4 regions of the Dactylosporangium thailandense genome follow, and region 2 is predicted to be linked to each of the others. Evidence: riboswitches for the same ligand, from Rfam matches in the RefSeq annotation. Region 2 holds a riboswitch; each other region holds the start of a gene.
What was found. Region 2 has a riboswitch for cyclic di-AMP ahead of AC6JBM_RS22600 (hypothetical protein). Riboswitches for the same ligand answer to the same signal wherever they lie in the genome.
Positions count from the first base shown of each region.

Region 1 (3,815 bases), 4.6 Mb from region 2:
ACGTCAGCCCGTCCGCAGGAAACCGTCGATCGCCGCGAAGGTCTCGTCCGGGGCGCTGAGGTTCGGGCAGTGGCCGGTCGCGTGGAGGACGATCAGGGTGCTGCCGGGGATGTTCGCGTTGCAGTACGCGCCCACCTCCCGCGGCGCGATGACGTCCTCGGAGCACTGCAGGATCAGCGTCGGCACGCTCACCTTGCCCAGATCCGCGCGGTTGTCCGAGCGGAAGGTCACCTCGGCGAACTGCCGCGCGATCGCCGGATCGGTGCGGCAGAAGCTGTTGCTCAGCTCCTCCCCGAGCTCCGGCCGGTCGGCGTTGCCCATGATGACCGGCGCCATCGCCGCGGACCAGCCGAGATAGTTGCTGTCGAGGCTGTCCAGCAGCTCGTCGATCTCGCCGGCGCTGAAGCCCCCGTAGTAGTCGTGGTCGTCGATGTACCGCGGGGAGGGTCCGACGAGCACGAGCTTGGCGAACCGGTCCGGCTCGGCGTTCGCCGCGAGCAGCCCGATCATCGCGGCGACCGAGTGCCCGACGAACACGACCCCGCGCAGGTCGAGCTCGCGGAGAATCTCGAGCAAGTCGTCGGCGTAGGCGCCGAGCGACGCATACCGCCGGGCGTCGTAGGCGCCGAGGTCGGAGTTCCCGGCCCCGACGTGATCGAACAGCACGACGCGATGATCGCCGGCGAACCGCGGCGCGACGAACCGCCACATGTTCTGATCGCAGCCGAAGCCGTGCGCGAAGACGACGGCCGGGGCGTCCTCGGGGCCAAGGAGCCTGACGTTGTTACGCTGCACTGCGCTCACGGCGCGTGACGTTACTCGTGCCCGGCGTGTACGAACAAGGGCCTACATGGCCTCATGGCCGCAGGCGGGCCGGTCGGATCCGGCCTTCCTGTGCGCATTTCGGCTGCTCGCGCCCGCCGGCCGATCCGCTGCGGGGCGATCCGGGTACACCCGTTCGCCTGAACGCCGGCGCCGCTGTCTACACAGGACACGCCGGTCGCCGGGCTCGCCCGAGTGTCCACTTCGGAGTGTCGCCGGCCCGCGCGACGACGGTGGCGACGCTGTCGCGCGGCCGTGGCATCATGCGCGGCATGGAGATTCTTCCGGGCGAGGGCGTGGCCCTGGTGAAGGTCGGCGAGCACCGCGACGTGGTCGAGAGCCGGATCGGGCCGCCCGTCCATCCCGGCCGGAGCAGCCGGGCCGTGTACGAGACGAGCCCGATGCTCGTGCTGACCTACACCGGCGACGAGACGGTCGAGCTCGTCGAGCTCGCCGATGGCGGTGAGGAGGTGTTCTTCGACGGCGTGCAGCTGACGTCCCGGTTCATGGACGACGTGGTCGCGGACCTGGCGGCGAAGGGCTACGAGTACGAGGAGACGGACATCGGCTACCGGTTCGAGCCGGGCTTCGCCGTCTTCTCGATGGGCTCGCGCTGGGCGCGCGATCTGGACCCGGACGCGGCCGAGGACGACCCGCGCCAGGTGGTCGAGGGGGTGTCCGTCGCGCCCTACGAGTACTTCGCCGAGCCGACCGAGGAGGAGATCGAGGCGTACATCAGCAGCCGCCAGTCCGGAGGGAACCGCTAGCCGGCGACGATGTCGCGCCGTCCTACCATGTGCGACGGGACGCGATCGGGAGCAATCGGGCGATAACGGATTCCATCGACGCAACGTGATCTTTGAGTCCACGTTAAGTGTTGCTTAGGGCGGTTCCGCCGCCGACACCTCGCCGATACGTTTGGTGCGGCCTGCCAGGTCACAGCCGCTCACCAAGGGCGGCCCGGGCAGGCTCCGCCGAGTCGCACGACGGCCCTGGCAACAGGCGCCGGCGCGTGAGCCGGGGACCCACCCGGGGCTAGCCCCAGGGGTGAATCCGCGACCGTCACGGTCGTGGTAGGGCGAACCTTCTTCTCGCCCGAACCCGTCAGCTAACCCGGTAGGCGGATGCGAAGAAGGACGCTTGCCGTGTTCATCCGACGGACGGCGCTGCGCTCGTTACTCATCGGAGTGGCGGTCGCGGCGATGGTCGCGCCGGCGTGTGCTGCACATGCCGACCCGACGCACGACGAGCTCCAGGCCCAGATCGACAAGGGCAACGCGGAGCTCGAGCACATCGTCGAGGACTACAACAAGATCAACGGCGACCTCGAGGCCACCCAGGCCGCGATCAAGCAGCGCGAGACCGACCTCCAGCCGCTCGAGGCGAGCATGGACGCCGCCCGTGCCACCGCCGACCAGATCGCCGTCAACGCCTACAAGTCCGGCGGCAACCTGAGCTCCTGGTCACTGATGCTGGGCGCCACGTCGTCGGACGGCTTCTTCGACCGCGTCGGCACGCTGCAGCAGATCTCCCGCAACCAGCAGGCCGACCTCGCCAAGTACGCCTCGGCCAAGGCCGGCGTCGACGCCGAGAAGCAGCGCCTCAACGAGACCCTCGCGGCCCAGAGCCGGCAGAAGGCCGACCTCGAGGCGCGGCGCAAGCAGATCGAGGGCAACATCGCCAAGCTCGACGAGATGCAGCGCAAGGCCGACGCGGCCGCGGCCGCCGCGGCGGCGAAGGCGAAGACCCCGGTGAAGACCGCCAACCCGACCACGAACCCGGGACCGCCGCCGGCCGTCTCCGGCTCGGCGGGCAAGGCGGTCAGCTACGCGTGGGCCCAGCTCGGCAAGAAGTACGTCTTCGGCGCCGCCGGCCCGGACACGTTCGACTGCTCGGGCCTGACCATGATGGCGTGGAAGGCGGCGGGCGTCACCTTGCCGCACAACGCCGCGCAGCAGTGGGGCAAGGTCAAGCACATCTCGCGGAGCCAGCTCGCCCCCGGTGACCTGGTCTTCTACAACGGCCTCGGGCACGTGGGCATCTACATCGGCAACAACCAGATCATCCACGCCCCCAACAGCCGCACCGTGGTGAAGGTCGCCCCGATCGACATCGACTCGCTCTACGGCTACGGCCGCGTGTAACCCCACAAGGCGGGACCCGAGCCCGGCCGGACACGTCGTAGGATCGCCGCCCATGGGCGACGTTGGCGTGTTCGCCGGGCTCGATGCCGTCGCGTGGAAGCGGCTGCGGCACGCCTACGGCTCCGCCGCGGGCGTCCCGGCGATCCTGCGCGATCTCGTCGACCCCGACCCGGCCGTGCGCGAGGTGGCGCTCGACCAGTTCTACGGGGTCGTGCACCACCAGGGCGACGTCTACCGCTGCACCCTCGAGACGCTGCCGTTCCTCACCCGGATCGCCACCACGCCGGGGCTGCCCGGCCGGGCCGCGGCCGTCGAGCTGCTGGCGAGCGTCGGCGGCGCGACGTGGGACCAGCCGCTCGCCGGGCGGACGCGGACGGCCAACGCCACCCTCGCCGCCGACCGCCCCCGCTTCCTCGCGCTGCTCCACGACGCCGACGCGCAAGTGCGGGCGGCAGTCGTACCGCTCGTGCGCGCGATCTCCGCCGAAGCCCCCGAAGCCACGGTCGACCTGCTCCGCCGGCACGCCGACGCCGAGCCCGACCCGCTGGTGCGCCGGGCGATCGTCACCGCCGTCGCCGGGCTCGCCACCACCGACCCGGCCGCGATCGCCTGGCTCGAGGGCCTGACGACCGCCGAGCCCGACGCGGGCCTGCGCCTCGGCGCGCTCGCCGCCCTGGCCCGCCTCGGGGTGCCGGCCCCCGCGGAGACGGCCGTCGCGCTCATCGCCGCCGGGTACTCGGTGCCGCCCGCGCCCGCGACCCCGGCCGGCTTCCGGACCGGCACGCTCATCGGCACGGTCCGCGAGCTGCGCGAGCACCTCGGCGCCGGGCGCGGGCACCCGCAGATGGA
Region 1 covers NZ_AP029195.1:617,409-621,223, forward strand. The annotation lists gene AC6JBM_RS02575 (ATP-binding SpoIIE family protein phosphatase) at 1-2, opposite strand, end outside; gene AC6JBM_RS02580 (alpha/beta fold hydrolase) at 4-804, opposite strand; gene AC6JBM_RS02585 (hypothetical protein) at 1,095-1,589, shown strand; cyclic di-AMP (ydaO/yuaA leader) riboswitch at 1,816-1,960, shown strand; gene AC6JBM_RS02590 (C40 family peptidase) at 1,968-2,966, shown strand; gene AC6JBM_RS02595 (HEAT repeat domain-containing protein) at 3,019-3,815, shown strand, end outside.
Region 1: another riboswitch for cyclic di-AMP. It lies ahead of AC6JBM_RS02590 (C40 family peptidase); the one in region 2 lies ahead of AC6JBM_RS22600 (hypothetical protein).

Region 2 (3,815 bases):
GACGACGCCCGGCACACCCTGTTCGTGGCCCGCACCGCCGCCGCCTACGGCGCGCACGTGCTGTCCCGCGCGCAGGTCATCGGCTTCCTGCGCGAGGGCGGCCGGATCACCGGCGTGCGGGTGCGCGACCTGGAGCACGACCGCGAGTTCGAGGTGCGCGCGCGGCAGGTCGTCAACGCGACCGGGGCCTGGACCGACGACACCCAGGCGATGATCGGCGAGCGCGGCCAGTTCCACGTCCGCGCCTCCAAGGGCATCCACCTGGTCGTGCCCCGCGACCGGATCCGCTCCTCCACCGGCATGATCCTGCGCACCGCGACGAGCGTGCTGTTCGTCATCCCGTGGGGCCGGCACTGGATCGTCGGCACCACCGACACCGACTGGACCCTGGACAAGGCGCATCCGGCCGCGACCCGCACGGACATCGACTACCTGCTGGGCGAGATCAACCAGGTCCTCGCCACGCCGCTGCGCCACGACGACGTCGAGGGCGTCTACGCCGGCCTGCGCCCGCTGCTGGCCGGGGAGTCGGAGCCCACCTCCAAGCTGTCCCGCGAGCACCTCGTCGTCACGCCGGTGCCCGGGCTCGTCGCGGTCGCGGGCGGCAAGTACACCACGTACCGCGTGATGGCCGCCGATGCCGTGGACGCCGCGGTGCACGGGCTGGACAGGGCGGTACCCCCGTCGTGCACCGACCAGACCCCGCTCGTCGGCGCGGACGGCTTCGCGGCCCTGTGGAACCAGCGCGCCGCGCTCGCGACCGGCAGCGGCCTGCACGTCGCCCGGATCGAGCACCTCCTCGGCCGCTACGGCAGCCTCGTCCCCGAGGTGCTGGAACTGCTCGCCGCCGACCCGCACCTGGCGCGGCCGGTGCCCGGCGCCGACGACTACCTGATGGCGGAGGTGCGCTACGCCGTGCTGGCCGAGGGCGCCCGGCACGTCGAAGACGTGCTCACCCGCCGCACGCGCATCTCGATCGAGACGTTCGACCGGGGTATGACGGCGGTCCGCCCGGTGGCCATGCTGATGGCCGACGCGCTGGGCTGGACCGCCGAGCAGGTCGATCGCGAGGTGGACAGCTACCGGCTGCGCGTGGAGGCGGAGCGGGCCTCCCAGACCCAGCCCGACGACCGCGCCGCCGAGCGGATCCGCCGCGAGGCCCCCGATGTGGTGCCGGTGGTGCACGCCGCCTGACGCACACATCGATGGACTTCCCTTCGATTGGCGCCGTTTCCTGAGCAAAGTCGCAGGTGGCCGGGGTGCACGCCGCATCTCGGCAGTTCCAATCGAGGGGTTCACCTGCGCTTGAGAAGCCGCTATGGTCATGAGGCTCGCCGCGAGTGATCGTCACCGTTCCGGTGACGGCGCGGCGGCCCGCCGAGTCGTGCTCGGACGAGCCGGGGACCCAAGCATCACTGGGGTGAATCCGTGTGGCCACGCGCCGCGCGGTAGGGCGATCCTCCCGCCCGAATCCGTCAGCTAACCCGGTAGGCGGCACCGGAAGGAGCAGTACATGCACGCCCTCTCGCGGAGCCATACCTCGGCCCATCGCCCAGCGGACCCGCCGGCGCGCCCGGATCGCCGCATCGGCTGACCCTCCGGCCCCGGACCCCGCCCCCACCACAACGCCCCGACCGCCACTGTCCCGAGTGGACGGTCGATTGCGCATTCCCTTGCTCCGCACCGGACCCCCGGCCCGGAGTCGAACCCTGTCGAGGTTTCCCGTGCAGCACTCGAACAAACCCAACCATCCCGACAATCCGCACCGTTCACTCCGGCCGAGGTGCGCCCGTGCCGGCCGATGAGACCACCGGGCGGCACCGGCGGCAGGAACCGTCCGGCCGGCGCCTCCCGGCCCGGCGGGGCATCGCCCTGTACTCGGCGGCCGCCGTCGTAGCGTTCGCCGTCATCGGCGCGCTGCTGTTGTTCAACTCACACGGCCCAAGCGCGCTGGCCGTGGCGCAGAACGAGTCGGCGACCCAGCGCGCCGACGACCGGGCGGCCGACGCCGAGAACCGCGCATCCCGCGGCGAGGCGCGCACCGGCGACACGCCCAGCCGGCAACCGTCGGCGGCGGCCAGCGCCCCGGCGAAGCCGTCGACGGCGGGCACCACGGCACAGCCGCCGAGCACGGCCACCGCCGCGCCGACGACCGCCGCGCCGACGCCGGCGGTCATCGCCGCGGTCGGCGAGCTGACCCAGGCCGAGATGAACAACGCCGTGACGATCATCCGCACCGGACAGCAGATGGGCCTGCCCAGCCGCGCGTTCGTCGTGGCCATCTCCACCGCGCTGCAGGAGAGCCACCTGCACAACCTCGCCAACTCCAACGTTCCCGAGTCGCTCAACCTGCCCAACGAGGGCGTGGGCAGCGACCACGACTCCGTCGGGCTGTTCCAGCAGCGGCCGAACTGGGGCACCGTCACGGAGCTGATGAACCCGGCGGAGTCCGCGCGCCGCTTCTACAACGCGCTCATGGACGTCTCCGGCTGGCAGCAGATGGCGGTCACCGTCGCGGCGCAGACGGTCCAGGTGTCGGCGTTCCCGGACGCCTACGCCCAGTGGCAGTCGCTCGCCGAGCAGATCGTCACCGCCGTGCCGTGATCCGCCCGCGTCCCGGGGTTGTTAGGCGGCCGGGGCCGCGGGTAGTCGGCTGCGGAGACGAAGGAGGTGGCGCGTGACCCAGACTCAGCATCAGGACGTCGTCGACGTCCTGATGAACCAGCACCTCGAGATCAAGGCCCTGTTCAACCGGGTCGCCAGCGCGCAGGGCGACCAGAAGCGGACGCTGTTCTTCGACCTGGTCCGGCTGCTCGCCGTGCACGAGAGCGCCGAGGAGCAGATCGTGCACCCGGAGGCCCGCCGGGCACTGGGTGACCGCGGCGATCAGGTCGTCGACGCCCGGCTCCGCGAGGAGTCCGAGGCCAAGCAGGTCCTGTCGGAACTGTACGACCTGGGCGTCGACCACCCGGAGTTCGACGAGCGGCTCGGCGCGTTCGCGGCCGACGTCAGCGAGCACGCCGCCAGCGAGGAGACCGAGGAGTTCGAGCAGCTGCGGCGCACCGTCGAGCCGGACAAGCTGCGACGGATGGCTTCGGTGTTCGAGGCCGCCGAGACGGTCGCGCCGACCCGGCCGCACCCGGCCGCGGGTGAGTCGGCGACGGTGAACCTGCTCGCCGGTCCCCCGATCGCCGTCTTCGACAAGATCCGGGACGCTCTGCGCAGGACCTGACCCGCGAAGGCCCGCACCGGCGCGACCGGTGCGGGCCCGGAGGCGGTTGTGTCAGGTGCCGGGCGGTGGGTAGTTCCCGCCGCCATGACGGGTACCCAGACGGACGCCACCGGGGCGGACCGCGGCATCGTGCTACCCGGCGTCGTGCTCGGCGCCGGCCTCGGCGGGTTCGTCGACGGCATTCTGCTGCACCAGCTGCTGCAGTGGCACCACATGCTCAGCAGCACCACCAGGTATCCGGCCGACACGCTCGCGGGCCTGCGGGTGAACACGCTGTGGGACGGCCTGTTCCACACCTGCACCTGGCTGGCCGTGCTGATCGGCCTGGCCCTGCTGTACTCCCGGATCACGGCGGGGCGCGCGCGGGTGTGGGGTTCGCGCACCCTGTGGGGCTGGATGCTGGTCGGGTGGGGCGGCTTCAACCTCGTCGAGGGCACGATCGACCATCAGATCCTGGGCATCCACCACGTCCACGGCGGCCCCGACCAGCGCTGGTGGGACCTGGGCTTCCTCGCGCTCGGCGCCGTCCTCGTCGTCGCCGGCTGGCTGCTGCAGCACTCGGCCCGGCCGGGAGACCGCGCCC
Region 2 covers NZ_AP029195.1:5,215,273-5,219,087, forward strand. The annotation lists gene AC6JBM_RS22595 (glycerol-3-phosphate dehydrogenase/oxidase) at 1-1,194, shown strand, start outside; cyclic di-AMP (ydaO/yuaA leader) riboswitch at 1,366-1,509, shown strand; gene AC6JBM_RS22600 (hypothetical protein) at 1,792-2,604, shown strand; gene AC6JBM_RS22605 (hemerythrin domain-containing protein) at 2,678-3,232, shown strand; gene AC6JBM_RS22610 (DUF2243 domain-containing protein) at 3,317-3,815, shown strand, end outside.

Region 3 (3,815 bases), 6.1 Mb from region 2:
GCTGCGGTTCTTCTATGACATGTCCGTCGAGCAGACGGCACTGGCCATGCGCTGCGCGCCCGGCACGGTCAAGAGTCAGACCTCGGCGGCGCTCGCCACGATGCGGCGGCTGCTTGAGGACACCACCGAGCACGCGGGGAGGGCACGGTGAACGACTGGGAGGAGGGCCTGCGGGTCCTCATGCGCGACGGCGACGAGGCCCCGGCCTCGCGCGTCGACCTGGGGCGGGTGGTGACCGAGGGGCGGCGGCGCCGGCGGCGGGCCGCGGCCGCGGGCGGGGCGGTGGCCGCTGCGGTGCTCGCCCTGGTCGCCGGGGTGGCGGTCACGCTGCCGGGGCGGCCCGAGGGCGGGCCGGTGCCCGGGGCGGCGGACGCATCGGGCGCGACCCGGGCCGGGGTCGGCGGGTTCGATCCGGTGCTGGTCCTGCGGCTGCGGCCGGGCTGGTTGCCGGACGGGGTCGCGGCCGGCCCGAGCCCGTCGCTGTGGGCGGCGCGGCAGTCCGAGCGGTACGCCGACCAGCCCGCGACCACCGACTTCACGATCTCGCTCTACGCGCCCGGGTTCGTGCCGCGCTTCCTCGACCCGGCCACGAAGGCGGACGAGCCGGCGATGCTCCTCGACCCCGCGGACTCCCTCGGCGGGCGTCCGGCGCAGTGGTACAGCGAACAGGCCCACCCCGAGCGCAGCGGGCTGCTGTGGCAGTGGGCGCCGGACGCGTACGCCAGCGTGGAGGGGATCACGCCCGGCTCGGCGGCGCAGGACCGGGCCGTGTGGCGCCACGTCGCCGAACAGCTCGCCACGAACGCGCGCCGGCCGGTGCCCGTGCCGGGATACGTCACGGACACGCCGGCCGGCGTGGCGCTGATCGGCATGGACCGGGTCTTCGACCGCACCCGGCAGCGGTGGGCCACGGTGCTGGTCCTCAACCGCTACGCGTACGTGCCGCCGCCCGAGGGCCGGCCCCGGCCCGGCATCGAGGTCACGTTGACGCCGGGCGGAACCGTCGGCACGGTACACCTGGCCGACCACGAGGACGAGTGGACCATCGATCCCGTTCGCTGAGCGACTCAGGCGATCGCGGCGACGACCTCCGCGGCCCGGCCGGCGTGCTTCTGGTACGCCCCCGGGTACGCGGAGCGCTGCACCGCCTGGGCCGCGGCCGTGACGCTCATGCTCTGCCAGCCCGACACCCGGGCGAGCGCCGAGTAGAACAGCGCGGCCGAGTGCGCCGGGTCCATGAGCTCGGGCACGCTGCCCCAACCCTGGCTCGCGCGCTGCTGGAACAGCCCGACCGAGTCGTGGTCGGTCGAGACGGCGTCGTGCGGCAGCTTCATCGAGGACGGGACGGCCGGGCTGGCGACGTTGTAGAGGTCGCTCTCCTGCATCGCGGTGGCGACCGCCACGACGAGCCCCTTCTCGGGCACGCCCTGGGCGCGGCCCTGCCGGACGATCGCGGCCGCGTTGTTCATCTGGGTCTGGTTCAGCCCGGCGACCGGCCGCGGCAGGGCGGGCGGGGGCGGGGGGACCGGCGCGGGCGCGTCGGAGAGTGCGGCCTGCCCGTCGAGCTGGGACAGCACGAGCGAGGCGTCCTCGGTGTACAGCGGCGCGGGCGCGGCGGGCGCGGCGACCGGCGGGCGTGGCGCGCCGGCGGAGGCGGAGTGGCCGGCCGAGCCGGACGCGAGCAGGGTGGCGGACAGGACGACCGCGGACACGGCCACGGGCTTGACGGTCAGCAGTGATCGGCGATGACGCGCCTGGAATTGGCGCGGTAAAGGTTTCAGCAAGATCATTCCTCAGACGGATGCGGGCGCGCGCCATCGGCACGATCCCGTGGTGCGAAAGGGATCGCGCGGCGGCGAGACGAACGGTCAGCGGGTGGACACGGGCCAGGTCAGGTCCTGGCGATCACCCGTCCGAGGGAAAGACGACACAGGGCGTCGACGAACACGAGAAGGTCTCCTTCCGGTGCCGCCTACCGGGTTAGCTGACGGGTTCGGACGGGAGGATTCGCCCTACCGTGACTCGGTCACGGATACACCCCAAGGACTGCGATGGGTCCCCGGCTCACGACGCCGAAGTGAGCGTCGCGACTCGACGGCGCCCGCCCGGTGGCCCCGCATTTCGGAGCGCGTCGCCCGTGGCAGACCACCCGACAGTAACGGGGACTTCAGGACTCGGCCAGCCACAGCAACGGGATCCCACCCGGCGCACCGGAACGCTCACCGTGCGCTGTCACACGATCGGTCATCCCGCGCCCGTGCCGAGCGCCCTTGACCTGGTACATCGCCCGATCCGCCAGGCGCAGGGCGGCCCCGGCATCGAGCACCGTGTCATCGATCACGGCCGCCCCGACGCTGACCCGCACCCGCAACACGTGCCCGTCGTGCACCACCGGCGCCGAGACGGCCCGCTCGACCCGGTCGACGAGCGCGGCCAGGCCGGCCGCGTCGGTGCCGGGCAGGTCGGTGGCGAGCACCACGAACTCGTCGCCGCCGAGGCGGGCCACGGTGTCGCCGGGCCGGACGAGCGCGCACAGCCGCTGGGCCACGGCGACGAGCACCGCGTCCCCGGCGTCGTGACCGAGCGTGTCGTTGACCGTCTTGAAGTCGTCGAGGTCGCAGAAGAGCAGCGCCCCGACACCGTGTCCGGACCGGGCCCGGCGGACCGCGGCGGCGAGCGGTGCGGCCAGCGCGTCGCGGTTGGCCAGGCCCGTGAGCGGGTCCCGGGACGCCCGGCGCACCAGGTCGGCCTCGGCCGCCTTGCGCTCGGTGATGTCCTGGACCTGCAGGATGCCGAAGGCGGGCGGCCCGGCCACGATGGACAGCGTCGCGGCGACCCAGATCACCGTGCCGTCGCCGCGCACGCAGCGGATCTCGTAGTCGCGCACCTGGGTGCCCTTGCCCGTGGTCGCGGCGGCGAAGGCGAGCCGGGCCAGGTCGAGGTCGTCCGGGTGCATGAGGTCGGCGATGCGCAGCTCGAGCAGCTCCGCCTCGGTGCGGCCGAGCAGCTCGCACAGGGCGGGGTTGACGCGGGTCATCCGGGCCTGGGTGGCGCCGGCGAGGCCGAGCATGCACATGCCCGTACCAGCACCCGTGAAGGCCAGCCGGAAGGCCTCCTCACTGGCGGCGAGGTGACGGCGCTCCCGCTGCAGGGCCTCGACCAGATTGGCGTTGTTGATCGCGATGCCGGCCTGCGCGGCGAGCATCTCCAGCAGCTCACGCTGCAGCGGCCCGGGCCGGCGGCCGTCGGTGGGCAGGTCGACGCCGAGGATGCCGACCAGCTCGCCGTCGGGCGCCCGCAGCGGGGCGAACAGGGCGTCGAGCGGGTGCCAGCGCTCCGCCTCGGGCACGTCCTCGCAGCCGGGCACGGCGTCGGGCACCCAGGAGTGGATGTGATCGCTGTGCCGCTCGTGCGGGAGGTACCGCAGCTGCCCCCACGCCTCCGTGCGCCCGAGGTACTCGTCGAGCTCCGCCGCCGGGTACCGCGTCCCGAGCAGCGTCGCGCGCGCCTCCTCCGAGCCGGCCAGCGCGATCGCCTCGTACTCGCCCTCCGGGTGCAGGTAGTTGACCACGGCGACGGCGAACCCGGTCCCGTCGACGACGGCGTCCACGATGAGCTGCAGGGTCTCGGCCAGCGTGGTGCCGGTGTTGATGCGGCCCGTGATGCGGTACACCGAGCGGATCGCGTCCATCGCCGCGTCTCGATCACGCATCGCTCGCCTACCCGCGTCCGGCCGACCCTGCACCCTTACATCGACGCATCAAACCGGATCTGAAGTAAACCCCTTCGGCGTCACGAGATTGCCGCGGGCAGTC
Region 3 covers NZ_AP029195.1:11,350,417-11,354,231, reverse strand. The annotation lists gene AC6JBM_RS50990 (SigE family RNA polymerase sigma factor) at 1-151, shown strand, start outside; gene AC6JBM_RS50985 (hypothetical protein) at 148-1,062, shown strand; gene AC6JBM_RS50980 (hypothetical protein) at 1,068-1,718, opposite strand; cyclic di-AMP (ydaO/yuaA leader) riboswitch at 1,955-2,094, opposite strand; gene AC6JBM_RS50975 (sensor domain-containing protein) at 2,168-3,712, opposite strand; gene AC6JBM_RS50970 (FAD-dependent monooxygenase) at 3,793-3,815, opposite strand, start outside.
Region 3: another riboswitch for cyclic di-AMP. It lies ahead of AC6JBM_RS50980 (hypothetical protein); the one in region 2 lies ahead of AC6JBM_RS22600 (hypothetical protein).

Region 4 (3,815 bases), 4.9 Mb from region 2:
CTCGGACTGGTCGTGCGGGACCTGGCAGGTGCCCGCGGCGAGGTGGCCGCCGCCGCCGTACCGCAGCATGACCGACCCGATGTCCGTCGGGGACGTGCGGTCCAGGATCGACTTGCCGACCGCGAAGACCGTGTTGAGCTTCTGCTTGCCCCAGATGACGTGGATCGAGACGCGGGCCACGGGGAACAGCGCGTACACCATGAAGCGGTTCCCGGCGTAGATCGTCTCCTCGTCGCGCAGGTCGACCACGACCACGTCGCCGTGCACGTGCGACACCCGGCGCAGCTGGTCCACGAAGAGGTCCTGCTGCTCCCGGAACAGCTCGGCCCGCTCGGCCACGTCCGGCAGGGCCAGGATCTCCTCGACGTCCTGGTGGTCGATGCACGCGTCGATGAGCTGCATCATGAGCTGGTAGTTGGAGATCCGGAACTGGCGGAAGCGGCCCAGCCCGGTGCGGCTGTCCATCAGGAAGTTCAGCAGCGTCCAGCCGGTCGGCTGCAGGATTTCGGTGATGTCGTACTGCGCGGAGTCCGCCCGGTCCACGGCGACCATGAGCTCGTCGGAGACGTGCGGGAAGCGCTCGGCGCCGCCGTAGTGGTCGTAGATCACCCGGGCCGCCGACGGGGCATCCGCGTCGATGATGTGGTTGGTCGCCTGCCCATGGTGGAGTTTGGCGGCGCGCAGGGTCTCGGAGTGATGGTGGTCGAAGACCAGGTGGGCGCCGGGGGCGTACGGCAGGTTGGTGAGGATGTCCGTCGGCCCGACCTCCACCGCGCCGTCCTGCACGTCCTTCGGGTGCACGAACGTGATGTCGCCGATGAGGTCGAGGTGCCGCAGCAGGACCGCGCAGACCAGTCCGTCGAAGTCGCTGCGGGTCACGAGACGGTACTTCACTGCTATTCCCCCTGCGACGGAAACGGCCGGTCGACGGTTGCCCCATCGGCCGGCCGGTCGCGCGTCTGAGGATTACAGGATCGACAGGTGCACGTGATTCGTGTGGTCACTGGAGGGATCGCCGGCGACGCCGCTGTAATGGTGCCAGCCCACGGCCGGGGTCCAGATCTCCTTGAACCAGATGACGTACATGACGCCGAGCTGGTTCGCGTTCTTCACGAAGTACGCGGCCAGCGTGCTGCCGTAGACGTAGTCGTCACCGGAGGCCACGCCACCGAATCCGTTCTTCGTCTGGACCGAGAAGTCGCAGGCCCGGCCCTTGGGGTGCTCGTAGGGTCCGCTCGGGCGGAAGCACGCGACGAACCGCTTGAAGCCGTCCTTCTGCGCCTCCTGCATCGCGTGGAGCATGCGCGGGGTGATGCAGCCGGTGGTCGTGGGGTCATTGACGCTGCACGACTCCTTCGGCAGCGCGCCGCTGGACGTGCGCGGCACCGGGTCGGCGCTCGGCAGGTTCGCGGTGACGAAGCCCTTGCTCGGCCCGCCGGCCAGCTTCAGGGCGGTCTCCGCGTCCTTCTTCTTCTGCTCCATCGTCTGCACCTGCTGCTGCTGCGCGGCGACCTCGTCCTCGAGCGCCTTCTTCTGCGCGGCCTGGCTCTCCTTGAGCCCCTTGAGCTGGTGCAGCAGGTTGTCGTTGTGGTGGGCGATCTGGTTGATGGTGTCGGCCCGCTCGGCGAAGCTGTCCGGGGTGCCGGCGTCCATCAGCGCGGCGAACGTCGTCAGCGGGCCGGTGCGGTAGGCCGCGACGGCGATCGCGGCCACCTGCTCCTGGACCGTGGCCAGCTGGGCCTCGGTCGCCTGCAGCTGCGCGGTGAGCTCGCCCTGCCGCTTGACGGAGGCGTCGAACTTCTCCTTCGCCTCGGACCAGGCGCGGGTGCTGTCCTCGAGCACGGACCCGAGGGTCGGGTTCGCGCTGGACCCCTCGTCGCCGGTGTCGCCGCCGGGCTCGGCCGCGGCGGGCGTGGCGGCGAGCCCCCCGACTACCAGAGCCGCCAGCAGCGCGACGATCATGCGCCGGTAGGGATGTCGCGATGACATCTGGTTCGTTGTTCCTTCCGTCGGCCGCCGACCGAGTTAGCTGACGGGTTCGGGACGGAACGATCCCTACCGCCCCTCCGATCGGAAGGGCGGACTCACCCCAACGTAACGGTGGGTCCCCGGCTCGCCACGTGCGGCGATTGGGCGGCAGCCCCGCCCGGCGCCGGGGGCGGCGCCTGCTGGACGTGACCGTGGGTCACTGTACCCAGGGCGCTTCTTTTGCGCACCGCACCGTTTGTGCGGAGATCTTTATGACCAGCGATAAGTGACGCAGATCACTCGCCGCGGCCGGGCCTCAAGGCAACCGTAAATATTCTTCATAAAAAGATGACGTTCGCTCCTTCGAGCCGAAGTGCCTGGTCATATGGGCTGGTCAATCGGCTGGTTCAGAAGGAGTGATCAACGGTGTCGAGAGTGCGCCTGCTGGCGATGCTCGCCGCGGTGACCATCGCGGGCGGGGTGGTCGCGGTGTTCAACATGCTGCCCGCCTCGGCCGCGTCGTGCAGCCCCGCGTGGCAGTCCTCGGCGGTCTACACCGGAGGCGCGACGGTCTCCCGCAACGGCCACAACTACCTCGCCAAGTGGTGGACGCAGAACGAGGCGCCACCCGGGACCACCGGGGTGTGGCAGGACCAGGGCTCGTGCGGCGCCGGCGGCGGCACGCCGACGACCAACCCGCCCCAGACCGGCTCGGCCGGCGGCTGCAGCTTCCCGGCCTGGGTGCAGGGCCGCAACTACGTGACCGGCGACATCGTGAAGTTCACGGACGGCAAGTTCTACATCGCCGAGCACGACAACCCCGGCTACAGCCCCGTGATCAGCACCTGGTTCTGGGACCCGTACACCTGCTCGGGCACCGGCGGCGGTGGCGGCGGCACGACCCCGCCCCCCTCCAACGGCTCCTTCGTGGTCAGCGAGGCCCAGTTCAACCAGATGTTCCCGGGCCGGAACTCCTTCTACACCTACTCGGGCCTGGTGGCGGCGCTGTCGGCATATCCCGGCTTCGCGAAGACCGGCTCGGATGCCGTGCGCAAGCAGGAGGCGGCCGCGTTCCTGGCCAACGTGAACCACGAGACCGGCGGCCTGGTGTACGTCGTGGAGCAGAACACCGCGAACTACTCGCACTACTGCGACACGAGCCAGTCCTACGGCTGCCCGGCCGGCCAGTCGGCGTACTACGGCCGCGGCCCGATCCAGCTGTCGTGGAACTTCAACTACAAGGCCGCGGGCGACGCGCTGGGCATCGACCTGCTGCACAACCCGAACCTCGTGCAGACCGACTCCGCCGTCGCCTGGAAGACCGCCCTCTGGTACTGGAACACCCAGAGCGGCCCCGGCACCATGACCCCGCACAACGCGATGGTCAACGGCGCCGGCTTCGGCGAGACGATCCGGAGCATCAACGGCAGCCTGGAGTGCGGCGGCCGCAACCCGGCGCAGGTCCAGAGCCGCGTGGCGGCGTACCAGCGCTTCGTGTCGATCCTGGGCACGGGCACGGGGGCCGGCTCGCTGTCCTGCTGACCTTTCTCCCTCCGAACCCGGCGGCGGCCCTCCCATGGGGTGTGGGAGGCCGCCGCCGGGCGTTTCCGCCCCCGGGCGCGCTGCTCGGGAAACGCGCGCGAAGTCGAGGGGGCGGGCAGGGTGCCCTGTTGGGCGCGGGCTGCTAGCTCAATGGCAGAGCTGCGGACTTTTAATCATCGGTAGCGGTAACTGCAGGCCGTATCGCACCGGGATTTACCTGCGGGCGCTGTTGCATTGAGCCATCGTCAAGATCCCCTGCCGCAAGAACTTCGGTAGGGGTCCACGCTCGTGTTCCTTGATGCTGG
Region 4 covers NZ_AP029195.1:10,118,618-10,122,432, forward strand. The annotation lists gene AC6JBM_RS45065 (exopolyphosphatase) at 1-894, opposite strand, end outside; gene AC6JBM_RS45070 (coiled-coil domain-containing protein) at 967-1,989, opposite strand; cyclic di-AMP (ydaO/yuaA leader) riboswitch at 1,999-2,146, opposite strand; gene AC6JBM_RS45075 (glycoside hydrolase family 19 protein) at 2,395-3,510, shown strand.
Region 4: another riboswitch for cyclic di-AMP. It lies ahead of AC6JBM_RS45070 (coiled-coil domain-containing protein); the one in region 2 lies ahead of AC6JBM_RS22600 (hypothetical protein).